3 regions of the Neobacillus sp. DZ-9 genome follow, and region 2 is predicted to be linked to each of the others. Evidence: predicted binding sites of a transcription regulator. Region 2 holds the regulator's gene; each other region holds the start of a gene.

Region 1 (4,291 bases), on a different contig from region 2:
AAAAAGCCCTTTTGCCCCTTTTGAACGTCCATACCTCTCAAAAGTAGCAAATAACGAGAAAGCTGTCATTAAGGATGGAATAACAACCATAAAGGTTAAAACTACTTGGAAGAACTTCCAAGCAGGATCAATTCCCGGTTCTGTTAATTGGTGATGGAAACCAACTGGAATAGAGAAGAGCAGGAACAAGATAAACGATAATCTAGCTAATGAATCTGAGAAGATTTTTCCGCCAATAATTTTTGGAATAATAGTATACCAGCACATATAGGCAGGCAATAACCAGAAATAAACTAACGGATGTCCGAAATACCAGAACAAAGTACGGCTGACTAAAACATCAACTGTATCAACTAATCCAAGTGACCATGGAAGTAATTGGAATAAAACGGTTGCCGCTACCCCTAAAGTAGCTACGATCCAAAGGACGGTATTAATAACGGCCATAAAGCTTAATAACGGACTAGGTTTTCCAGGATTATTTTTGCGCCATTTTGCATAGGTCATAATTTGTGCGGCACCATCAATCCAGCTGCCGACCACAACTAGCGTCAATCCTAAGTAAAAAATCCAATGTGCCTGCAACGGAGCATAGAAAGTATATAAAACAGTTGCTTTATTTAGTAAAACCATAGTCGCAGCCATTGCTGTTCCTGTAGTCATGGTCCAAAAGCCAATCCATCCCGTCCGTCTAGCTGCATTGGAATGAGTACCTGCTGTACGGCTTACTGCAGCGTATTGAAACCCCATAATAAAGAAGGTTGTTAATACTAGACCCATCATGACTCCATGAACGGTTAAGATTTGATAATAACCGATACCGCCAGGAAGTTCATATTTACCGGAACGGACTAGAGTTTGCAGCAACCCCATTAGCCCGCCAAGTGCAAGGGCTATAAAGGCAACATAAAAATGTGCCATTGAAAGCTTTGCATCACGCGGGTCAACTTTAATTTTTGTAACTGCTAAGTTTACCATTATTCTACCACCTCAATCTTCGAGCTCATTAAATGGTGACCTGTACCACAATATTCGTTACATACGATTAAGTACTCACCAGGTTTGTCAAACGTTGTTGTATATTCACTGACATAACCAGGTTCAAGCATCATGTTAATATTTGTTCCTGCCACTTCGAAGCCGTGAACGACGTCTTTAGTGGTAGCGATAACTCTTACCTTTGAGCCAAGCGGCACTTTAACTTGTGCAGGATTATAAGAGAAAGCTTGTGCTACATAGACTAATTCATAATCCCAATCTTTTCCCTCTACTTTATGTAGGCCTGGTTTGTCGAAGGGTTTAGTTTGATCCACTTTTTCTGGATTAACAGTTGTCAAACAGCTTGGCGGCTTATTCCCCAAATAGAAGGCGCTTACCCCCACGACTGATAAGAAAAAAATAAGACAGGTAATCCCGAAAATCAGCCAAATTTTTTCAAATTTATGCATATGCATAATTGTTTCCTCCTTAAATTTTAAAAACGTTCAACGAATAAATAGTAGACACTAACCCAAGTGACAATAATGAAGATTCCCAAAAAGAAAACAGATGCGAGTGTCCCCTTGAGAGAAGAGCTGTCTTCCATTTCAGTTTTATGTTTTGTCTTTAGTTCCGCCTTCGCCATCCCCTTGCACTCCCTTCAGAAAATTAAATAATAAATTTATTAGTTCTCTTTCATAATACAAAACAATTGTGAAAGGAAAATATGAAATATCGAAGTTCACAAATTGTTCATTCCTGAGATATCTACTATGTTAATGTTATAAACTTGATGCAACAGTGATTTATATCACAAAAGCCCGCTTGCAATTGTGAATAAAATGTGAATTATCACATCTAACCTGTGATAAAAGTAATTGAATATAGGGTATATGTGAAAGAATGAACAAATTCGAATAATAGTCACAAATTGGAAAATTGAAAATAAGATAAAAATAAATATCTAATTTTCCTTCAGAAAAGAGCGTGTTTTTTGTGGAAAAATATTATTGCGAGAATTGCCGTCTACTATACGATACGGTCGAAATTTGCAAGGTTTGCGGATCAGTGGCCAATAAGAAAATTAAAATTGAAGTTCAAAAACAACCGGATAAACAGTAAATTGGAAATGTTTATGCAATGTACGAAAACGATTTCCGAGTTATAATAAGAGAGCACAACAACAACCTTCAAAACGTTTGCTTCTCCGTATAGGGGAAGCTTTTTTTTATCTTTTTTTCTCTTCGCATAATTTTCTCTCTGCTGGAAAAAATACCCTTACATATGTCGAAGGAGAATGATAATGCCTACGATTATTTCCATTGCAGAGGCAATTCCCCCGTTTGAAATTAAACAAGAACAAGCATCAAAATTCGCGCGAGAACTCTTTACCGATTCATTTAGGGATATTGAACGATTATTAAAAGCGTTTCAAAATGGTCAAATTGAAAAAAGGCATTTTGTGAACAATATTGATTGGTTCCAAGAGGACCATTCTTTTGAGGAAAAAAACAATGCTTATATCGAGTCTGCCACCACACTTGGAATCGAAGCCATTGAAAAGTGTTTAAATAATAGCGTTTTTCTATCTGAAAATATCCCTTATGAAGAAATCGACGCAATTTTTTATATTTCCACTACTGGTATCGCTACACCAAGCATTGAAGCGAGAATTATGAATACCTTGCCCTTCCGTTCCCAGACAAAGCGGGTGCCAATCTGGGGGTTGGGATGTGCAGGCGGGGCTGCAGGTTTATCTCGGGCATTTGAATATTGTCTGGCCTTTCCAAAAGCAAAAGTTCTTGTTCTTTCTGTTGAGTTATGCAGCCTGACTTTCCAACGTAACGACCTATCAAAAAGCAATTTAATTGGTACTTCTCTATTTGCCGATGGCATTGCTTGTGCATTGGTTTGTGGTGATGATGTGGAAATGGAGGTTATTAGGAAAAAGGCGGCATCACCAATGATCCTCACTACACAATCCACGTTGATGCCTAATTCTTTGGATGTGATGGGCTGGGACCTTAAAAATACTGGCTTGTATGTCGTATTCTCACGTGATATCCCCCATATCATTGAAGATTGGCTTAAACCAAATGTTAGTGGGTTTTTGCTGGAAAACGAATTGACGCTTGAGCAAATTGACTATTTTATCGCCCATCCAGGTGGAAAAAAAGTTATTGATGCCTATGTAAAGTCATTAGAAATTCCCCCTAAAATGACGGAAGTATCTCTTGAAGTATTAAAACAGTATGGGAATATGTCCTCTGCAACCATTTTATACGTTTTAAAGCGTTATATGGAGATGGATATTTCTGAAGGATCCATTGGGCTCTGCACCGCCCTTGGTCCAGGATTTAGCTCAGAATTACTTCTATTGAGGTGGAATTAAATGAAGGATATCCTTCCTTTTTCACTGTTATTTAGCTTCATCATATTTCAACGGATTGTGGAACTCATGGTTGCGAAAAACAATGAATCTTGGATGATGCAGCGTGGAGCCATTGAATTTGGTGAAGGACATTACCGTTTTATGGTACTAATGCACAGCTTGTTTTTTATCAGTTTATTTTTGGAAAAGCTGTTATTCAATCGAGGATTGTCTATTGTTTGGCCGTGGATACTCATTATATTTGTTCTTGCCCAGTTTTTTAGAATTTGGGTTATCGCTTCATTAGGAAGATTTTGGAATACAAAAATAATTGTCATGCCTGATGCTCCAGCTATTCGGAAAGGGCCTTACCGTTATATGAAACATCCGAATTATTTTGTTGTCACAGTCGAATTATTAGTTATTCCAGCCTTGTTTTCTGCCTATTTGACAGCTTTTCTTTTTATGATTTTCAATGCCATTATGCTGGCTATACGAATTCGCGAGGAAGAAAATGCTCTAAAAAGTTTAACAGAATATGAAGGAACCTTTAAGGACTGCCATCGTTTCATTCCAAAGTTTGTTAAATAATTGTGACAATTCATAAGAGATATTGAAAATCATTATCAGCTATGCTACTATTTAATTAACGATGAAAATCATTCTCAGCTGAGAGTCTGTTAAGGAAGGTGTCACAAATGACTTTTGCTTTTGTGGGCGGAACTGTTTTAATTTATGCATTTGTCATGAAGCACGTTTTAAAAAATGTTACACATTAATAGGATTTAAAAGAAAGCCAAGGTGTTAGCCTTGGTTTTTTTTGTTTTTTCTAGTGTCAAGATAGGAAAAGTTTGAATTATCGTATAAAATAAAACTTATCATCATGATATTAAGGGGTATATAAGAAATGATTAAAACAGCTAATCCAAATGAAACGATGCA
Region 2 (4,291 bases):
ATATTCTACCAAGCCTATTTGGCAGCCCTGGCCAATTTTCACCTGATTGCCCCTAACAATATCTGCCGTTGTATTTTCGAGAAAAATGTCATCTCCTTCAATTACTTTCACTTTAAGCGTCCCAACCTCTTTTCCGAAGGGAAGAAGAGAGTTCTTTTTCTTTTTGACGGTTATTTTTCCCCCGCCAATTTCCTCCGCAGTGCTTTCACCGAAGCGCAGCCCTACCTTAATCGTATCCGCAGTTAATAATCCCTTGATTTCAAAACCGCCGCTCGAATCGAAAGTTTCATATTCCACATCACCATTAACTACGATGCTTCCTTTAATCGTTGCTTGATCGCCGAAAAGTCTCTCGCCCACTTCGAGCAGCCCATAGATTTTTATTTTTTTCAATTGCGCCCGGCTGCCGACTGCCATCGTTCCCATGATTAGCGTTTCTTCTGCTTCGATATTTCCTTTAACCTCTGCCTCCCCCAAAATTTTTACTGAACCAGTTTTAACATTTTCGACCGCTTCACTCGTTCCATATACATTAAAAGAGGAACATTCCACATCATTTACAATCGTCCCTTCGCCTCTAATGCTGATTTTATCGTAACGGCCGCCAGGGTAACTTCCTGAACCATTGATAATCAAGTTTGCGTCTTTTTTCATTTCCCTTCCCCCCTTATGCCTTTCTGATATCATTCACGACAGCATTTTTATCCTGTGAAAATTCGTCTGTGTACTCAACCACACCAATCTGACAGTTCGGTCCTATTCTGACCTGATTGCCCCGCACCACTTTGGCAATCGTATTTTCCAGGTCAATTTTGTCCCCTTCAATTAACTCCGTTTCTAGTTGCACTTTGAAAATTGGCTTTAATAAAGCGCCAATGAACGACCCTTTATGCTGCCTTACTGTTATTGTTTGCCCGCCTATCTCTTTTGCTTTGCATTCCCCATAAATCTTTATATCAACTTGATCTGCGTTTAGGAGCCCGCCTATCGTGAAGCGGTATTCTCCTTTAAAATACTCAGCCTCGCAGTCCCCCCCAACTGAAAGCATGCCTCGAAGTTTAATCTCCTCACATTTTACGCTCCCGCCCACCGAAGCTTTCCCAGAAACCCTTAAATTTTTCACATTCAGGTTCTGCTCAAATTTCGCAGTCCCGTCAACGGTCAACTTTTGACTCTCGAATGTTCCTTTAAACTTGGCATTCCCGTTCACTTTGGCCATATCTGCTGTAACATTTCCATTGACCGTCCCTAAGCCATTACATTCAAATTCATGACATTCCACATCATTGTTGATCGTCCCTCTACCATTCAATGTAACTAGGTTAAATTGTCCGCCGTTTGAAGAACCTAAGCCATTAATGGCCAAATCTCCTCTATTTTTCAATTCCATAAGGATTCTCCTTTATAATAATTTCGACTTAATTTCTTCTAAACAGGTCATTAAGGAAACCTGCACGACAATCTTCGTTCCCCTCTCAAAACGGATCTCTTCCGCATTACTCAGTAAGAGACACGATGACACACCTAGTTTGCGGGTAATCAGGAGTTCACAGCTTTTTTGCTTAATCAGCGCGACATTGTCCTTTAGCACCTGAAGCAGCATTTTCCCTTCATCCAAATTGATCTCCCCTGACTGCAACAGCTTCTCTAAAACATAAACTTCAAGCATTCTGGAAAAGTTAAAATTTGGGCTGCCTTGCTCATTTTCTAGGTAAAAATTCATTACTGCATTTGAAACAATGTTACGTTTTATTAATTCATCCTTATCTAACTGCAAATCGCTTAGGCTAGGAGAAAACATGTCTGCTAGTTCATCTAACGATAAATCTTCCTTCATCGTTTGAATTTTATTGATTCTTTCTAGGATTTTTTCCTTTGGAAAGAAGGTTTCCTGGCCGGTAAACGTGGATTTCCTTACAAACCATTCCTCCGGTATGAGGTCTTTTCGCTTCCATCTATACAGCTGTCCATAGGATATTCCCGCCAGCTCTAATAATTCCTTTTTCGAAATTAACTCCTCGCTCATGATTAAAACCCCTTTCTGTATATTAATGTAACATAACACTGTTACGTTGTAAAGATTCAAATAATTTGTCCTAAAAAAAGGGCCTTCCGCAAAATCTTGCGAAAAGCCCTTAACATTTTATTCCTCGATCTCATCTGATGGATTTGGATAATGCTTTAAAAAGTAAACCAGAGATTGCAGCTCGACAGCTAAATCAATGTGATGAACACGAATCGAGGAAGGAACATTTAATCTTGCCGGTGTGAAATTTAATATCCCTTTCACATTTGCCTTTGCAAGCCGGTCTGTAATCATTTGGGCGACCTGTGCAGGTACGGTTAAAATCGCCACTGATATTTGATGTTCGGTGATGACTCTCTCCAGCTCATCCAAATGATAAACCGGTACCTCGCGAATCGTCGTTCCCATTTTTCCAGGATCGACATCAAAAGCACATTCAATTTTCGTATTATTATTTTTCAAAAAATTATAGTTTAAAAAGGCTGTACCAAGGTTCCCCACCCCAATTAAGGCAACCTTTGTCAGTTCATCCTGGTCCAATGTTTTGCGGAAGAAGGTTAATAAGTAATTCACATTGTATCCATAGCCTTTTTTCCCTAAGGCTCCAAAATAGGAAAAATCCCTTCGGATTGTCGCCGAATCAACCTTAACCGCTTCACTTAATTCTGCTGATGAAACTCTTTGCTTGCCGGAAGAATGCAGGTTTTTTAAAAATCGATAATAAAGGGGCAGCCGTTTAGCTGTCGCCTGTGGTATTTTCATCGTTTCGTTACTCATAATCTCCCACACCCCATATAAATAGTTTTGTTAAACTAGTTCTGTTCTCTTATAATCTCCATTTTTACCGCCCGTTTTCTCTACTAAATAGGTCGGTCCGATGACCATGCCTTTATCAACAGCTTTACACATATCATAAACAGTTAATGCACAGGCAGACGCTGCTGTTAACGCTTCCATTTCTACACCTGTATTTCCTTTTGTTTTAACAGAAGCAGCTATATATAATTGATAGTTATCTCCGGCCTGTTCCCAAGAGAAAGAGATATTCACTCCCGTTAATGGAATAGGATGGCACATTGGAATGAGATCCCATGTCTTTTTCGCGGCCATCACGGCGGCAACCTGCGCTACAGCTAAGACATCGCCTTTTTTCATTTCATGATTCGTTATTTTTTCAAAAATTTCTCTGCTGACTGTAATGCTTGAATGAGCCAGAGCTGTGCGCGCCGTTTCTGGTTTATCACTGACGTCAACCATCTTTGCTCTGCCTTCTTCATTAAAATGAGTGAATTCTGCCATATAAACAATCCTCCGATTAAATCATACACTATTTTTCTTTTTATGTCTGTGAAACTTTGAACTATCGGTACATTTTTTTGTCCATTAGGTATTCTCATCTAGCGAACTGACATGCTTTATTGCCGGACCATTGGGAATACGGTAAACTATTGAGTAGTATAGAGGTGAATTTTATGATTTTATTACAGGTTAATCAACTACAAAAATATTATGGTGCTGACCTAATTTTATCGAATATAAAGCTGGAATTACAATCAAGAGACCGCGTTGCTCTTGTTGGCCGCAATGGTGCGGGCAAATCGACGTTACTGAAAATCATTGCCGGTCATCTGTCACATGATGGCGGGGAAATTATTAAACCGAAAGATGTGACCATCGGATATTTGGCACAGAATACGGGATTAGAATCCAATTTGTCTATCTGGGAAGAAATGCTGACTGTTTTTGAGGAACTTCGTCAGATGGAGAGATCGCTTCGCACGCTTGAAGAACAAATGGCTGATCCTACAATTTTCGAAGACTCAAGCCGGTACGAAAGAATTTTAAAAGAGTATGACGGGCTTCAAGTGAAATTTAAAGAGCAGGGCGGCTACCAATTCGAGGCGGATATTCGCTCTGTGCTTCATGGATTAAATTTTCATGATTCTAATGTGATGATTGCCAGTTTAAGCGGCGGTCAAAAAACCCGGCTTGCTTTAGGGAAACTGCTATTAACCAAACCTGACATTTTAATCTTGGACGAGCCGACCAACCACTTGGATATCGATACTCTCTCATGGCTGGAGCAATATCTCCAGGGTTATAATGGTGCAATATTAATTGTCTCCCACGACCGCTATTTTTTAGATAAAGTCGTCACGCAGGTGTATGAGGTTTCCCGGAAGCAGATTCAGCGGTTTACGGGCAATTACAGCTCATATCTAGATCAGAAAGCGGCTAATTATGAGCGTGACATGAAACTTTTTG
Region 3 (4,291 bases), on a different contig from region 2:
CCATCCCAAGGCGCTGCATCATGGTCTTCATATTATCTGAACCAAAGCGGCGCATCAATTCATCTTCCATGGATAAATAGAACTGGGTAACCCCTGGGTCCCCTTGACGTCCAGAACGTCCGCGGAGCTGATTATCAATCCGGCGGCTCTCATGGCGCTCTGTTCCGATTACAGCAAGACCCCCTAATTCAATAACTCCCTCGCCAAGCTTAATGTCGGTACCGCGTCCTGCCATGTTTGTCGCAATCGTAACCGCGCCTTTGTGACCAGCTTCTGCGATAATTTCCGCTTCGCGTTCATGGTTTTTCGCATTCAAGACATTATGATGAATACGCTTTTTGAATAAATAAGTGGAAATAAGCTCAGATGTTTCAATCGCTACCGTACCAACTAGAACAGGCTGTCCCTTTTGGTTGCGTTCAGCAATATCCTCAACAACTGCTCTAAACTTACCGTCCATCGATGCATAAATTAAATCCGGCCGGTCATCACGCGCAATTGGTTTATTAGTTGGGATCACGATAACGTTCATATTATAAATGTTACGGAATTCTTCTTCTTCGGTTTTAGCCGTACCAGTCATACCAGATAATTTTTCATACATACGGAAATAGTTTTGGAACGTAATGGTTGCCATTGTCATGCTTTCGTTTTGGACCTCGAGACCTTCTTTTGCCTCAATCGCCTGGTGCAAGCCTTCGCTGTAACGGCGCCCCTTCATTAAACGGCCGGTGAACTGGTCAACGATGACAATTTCGCCTTCTTGCACAACGTAATCAACATCGAGGTGCATACTGACATTTGCCTTTAACGCCTGGTTAATATGATGGTTTAGGGTAACGTGCGACATATCAAAAAGGTTTTCTATGCCGAACGCTTTTTCCGCTTTGCTGATACCTTCCTCTGTCAGCATAACGCCCTTCGTTTTTTCATCATAAGTATAATCCTGGTCCTTTGTTAACATACGGACAAAAGCATTGGCTTGAATATAAAGCGCAGCGGATTTTTGTGCTGAGCCCGAGATAATTAATGGTGTACGCGCTTCGTCAATTAAAATGGAGTCAACTTCGTCAATGACCGCATAAAAAAGCGGGCGCTGCACTTTTTGCTCTTTATAAAGAACCATGTTGTCACGAAGGTAGTCAAATCCCAATTCGTTGTTTGTACCATAGGTAATATCACAGGCATACGCAGCCTGTTTTTCATCTTTATCCATGCTGTTTAAGTTAAGTCCGACGGTTAATCCTAAAAATTGGTAAAGTTGACCCATTTCGTTGGCGTCACGGCTAGCTAGGTATTCGTTAACCGTAACAACGTGTACGCCTTTTCCGGAAAGAGCATTTAAATAAACCGGCATCGTCGCTGTTAACGTTTTACCTTCCCCGGTCTTCATCTCCGAAATGTTCCCTTCGTGGAGTGAAATACCCCCCATCAGCTGAACATGGTACGGATACAGGCCAAGCACACGGCGTGCACCTTCACGAACGACCGCAAAGGCTTCCACAAGAAGGTCATCAAGGGTTTCGCCGTTTTGATAGCGAGCTTTAAATGCCTCTGTTTTTTCACGAAGCTGATCATCTGTCAGCTTTTCAGTTTCTGCCGCTAAGGCGTCAATTTGTACTGCAAGCTTTTCCAGACGCTTAAGTTCACGTTTATTAAGATCAAATACTTTATTTAAAATCCCCATCATGTGATGAACGCTCCTTTTTATCGAGACTACAAAAACACTTTTTCAAAAAAAATCATATCAAACTTTTTCGATAATTTCCCTTTTCATCTTACCATTTCCTCTATACAGTGACAACAATGTTGGTGTAGAAGCAAATATTGTCAGTCTCCTATTAAGACTAATTTTCCATGAAAGGTAAGTTCGTTTTTTCGTCAAATATGACAGATTGATGGATTTTTATGGAAAATACAATGTAAGTAAGATTAAAATCGCAATAACCTACTAAAGATTTGTATAAAAAGAATAAAAAGTGAATTTTTATTCAATGATTTATCACTGCTATGGTACTTAGTAATCCTTTAAAAACAACATATCAATAGTGTTTTTAGAGGTAATGGACCATCTGGTTGGAATGGAAAAATATTCACAAATTGTACATTGGAATAACCTTTCGCAATGTTAGATACTACCTTTAGAGAGGTTGAAATGGAAAATAAATAGATAATGAATCCAATATGGGAAGGGTGAGAACAGTGGCCTTTTGGGGGAAAAAAAATAATGAGAATAATCCCGAAACTATAGAAGAAAGAAAAAGAGTTGGCCCTATTCGCAGACTTTGGCAAAAGTTCCGAAAAATAGATTGGAAGAATCCAGTTAACAGATGGAAATTACTTTTTGTCTCACTGATTGGTTGTATTGTTGTTTTTGGCGGGGGATATGGAGTTCTTTCCTTAACTAACTCGCCAACCTTTTGTGTCAGCTGCCACGAGATGGCACCTGAGTATTCAACCTTTACAGCAAGTGCGCACAACCAGATTTCCTGTGTCCAGTGTCATATCAAGCCAGGGTTCACCAACATGATCACACACAAAATGAAATCTATGAAGGAAGTGTACTACCACGTTACAGGCGTACCGAAACAAATTGTGCAAACGGAGGAAGAGGCTGTATCAAACGAAAACTGTTTACAATGTCACTCGAAGAATCGGTTGGTTACAGCATCAGGAGACCTAAAGGTAAACCACAAACAACATATTGAAAAAGATATCCCATGTATCACCTGTCACGCTGGTGTGGTTCATGCAAAAATTGCCGGCCGCGGGATAAACGTTGAAGATGCACGAGGCGAATGGACAAAAGAAAATGCTGAAAAATTCATCGAGAAAAAATACTTAAGACCAAACATGGGTACCTGTATTGATTGCCATGACAAGGTAAATAACGGAGAAGAACCGTGGAAGGATGTTGCTTACAATGTTCCGCCAAACCCAGAAGAACTTGAGAAAAAGCTTGATGAAAACCAACAAGGAGCTGTAAAAGAAACATCTGCTGAAGGAACGAATGAAGCAACAACTGAAGGTGAAAAGAACGAAGCCGTTGCTTTAGAGCATGAGCAAAAAACACAAGAGATCATTTTGCAGGCAATTGGCAAGCAAAAGAAAAACGTGAAGATTTCAATGGAATGTAAGACTTGTCATAAACAAACAGTGATTCCTAAGACACATAAAAAAGTGGATTGGAACCAAAACCACGGCGATACTGCTGTCCTGCAACTTGATAAATGTATGAATTGTCACCAAGATTCCAAATGGGTACGGGAAATTCCAAAAGAGGATATCATTTCACTTCTGAAAATGGGGAATCAAAAGATTAAGTACACACCAAATTTGACTCTCGCAAAAGATCAAGCGCGAACCAATAAATTCTGTGCTGCTTGTCACGCCGACCGTCCGGATGGACATGGCGAAAGCAATCAATGGTTAACGGGCCACGCTGCTAAAGCTAAAACAAGTGATCAGAAAGCCAAATGTTTCGTCTGTCATGACCAAGATAAACCAAAAGCGGACTCTGCCGCAGCGAAAGCACCAACAGATGTTTATTGCCAATATTGCCATAGAACCGGTTTTAAAGATGCTAAGAAGTAAGGTGAAAATGTTTAAGAGGAGGGAAAATAGTGGAAGAAGAACAAATGAATCAGACCTCCCCTCCACGGACTCGCTACAAATTATATAAATATTTAACAGTATCACTGTTAGTTATCGTCGTCTTTTTCGCATTGGGATTGATAGGAGTGGAATCTACTTCGAGTTCAAAGTTCTGCTCCTCGTGCCATGAGATGAAGCCCGAGTATTATACGTGGAAGGCGTCCACACATAGCGAAGTAGATTGCGTTAAATGTCATATAGGCTCAGGTACAAAAGAATATGCTCAAGCGAAAGCAAATGGTCTTCTGCAGGTTTACAAGAAAGCGACACAAACATACACCGCGCCTATTCGAATGCCTAAGGAAATACCTGATAGTGCCTGTGAGAGCTGTCATGATGTATCCAAACGCGATGTCACAGCATCCGGCGATATAATCATCCCTCATGATAAACACAAAAACAAAGACATTGGATGTATCCAATGCCATAACGGTGTTGCTCACGGTAAAATTGCCGATCGAAAAATGACGTTCCAAACCGACTATGATAAATGGGATTCGAAAACCGGTGTTTCAGCAATGGCGAATTTCAAATTCACCCGTCCAGATATGGACACATGTGTGGAATGTCATATGGCTCGTAAAGTAACCAATGAATGCTCAGCTTGTCACAAAACGGGCATGCTTCCTAAAAACCA

Evidence for each region. The regulator Rex, encoded in region 2, represses fermentation and respiration genes when NADH is low (regulators of the CRP and FNR family bind a similar motif). The targets are predictions, from matches to a motif close to TTGTGAAATATTTCACAA.
Region 1: AC59HZ_RS03430 (cytochrome c oxidase subunit 2A) is a predicted target of Rex. The motif match lies at 1,872-1,889, and genes of this name have one in related genera.
Region 3: AC59HZ_RS28490 (cytochrome c3 family protein) is a predicted target of Rex. The motif match lies at 2,082-2,099, and genes of this name have one in related genera.

What each region holds. Positions count from the first base shown of each region.
Region 1 is NZ_JCAIOL010000001.1:659,968-664,258, forward strand. Features, by position in the region: gene AC59HZ_RS03420 (b(o/a)3-type cytochrome-c oxidase subunit 1) at 1-978, opposite strand, end outside; gene AC59HZ_RS03425 (cytochrome c oxidase subunit II) at 978-1,454, opposite strand; gene AC59HZ_RS03430 (cytochrome c oxidase subunit 2A) at 1,475-1,624, opposite strand; gene AC59HZ_RS03435 (type III polyketide synthase) at 2,282-3,370, shown strand; gene AC59HZ_RS03440 (isoprenylcysteine carboxyl methyltransferase family protein) at 3,371-3,940, shown strand; gene AC59HZ_RS03445 (dynamin family protein) at 4,257-4,291, shown strand, end outside.
Region 2 is NZ_JCAIOL010000021.1:5,152-9,442, reverse strand. Features, by position in the region: gene AC59HZ_RS29985 (cytoplasmic protein) at 1-654, opposite strand, end outside; gene AC59HZ_RS29980 (polymer-forming cytoskeletal protein) at 668-1,390, opposite strand; gene AC59HZ_RS29975 (YhbD family protein) at 1,403-2,026, opposite strand; gene AC59HZ_RS29970 (redox-sensing transcriptional repressor Rex) at 2,144-2,803, opposite strand; gene moaC (cyclic pyranopterin monophosphate synthase MoaC) at 2,834-3,325, opposite strand; gene AC59HZ_RS29960 (ABC-F family ATP-binding cassette domain-containing protein) at 3,499-4,291, shown strand, end outside.
Region 3 is NZ_JCAIOL010000016.1:69,733-74,023, forward strand. Features, by position in the region: gene secA (preprotein translocase subunit SecA) at 1-1,690, opposite strand, end outside; gene AC59HZ_RS28490 (cytochrome c3 family protein) at 2,185-3,594, shown strand; gene AC59HZ_RS28495 (cytochrome c3 family protein) at 3,624-4,291, shown strand, end outside.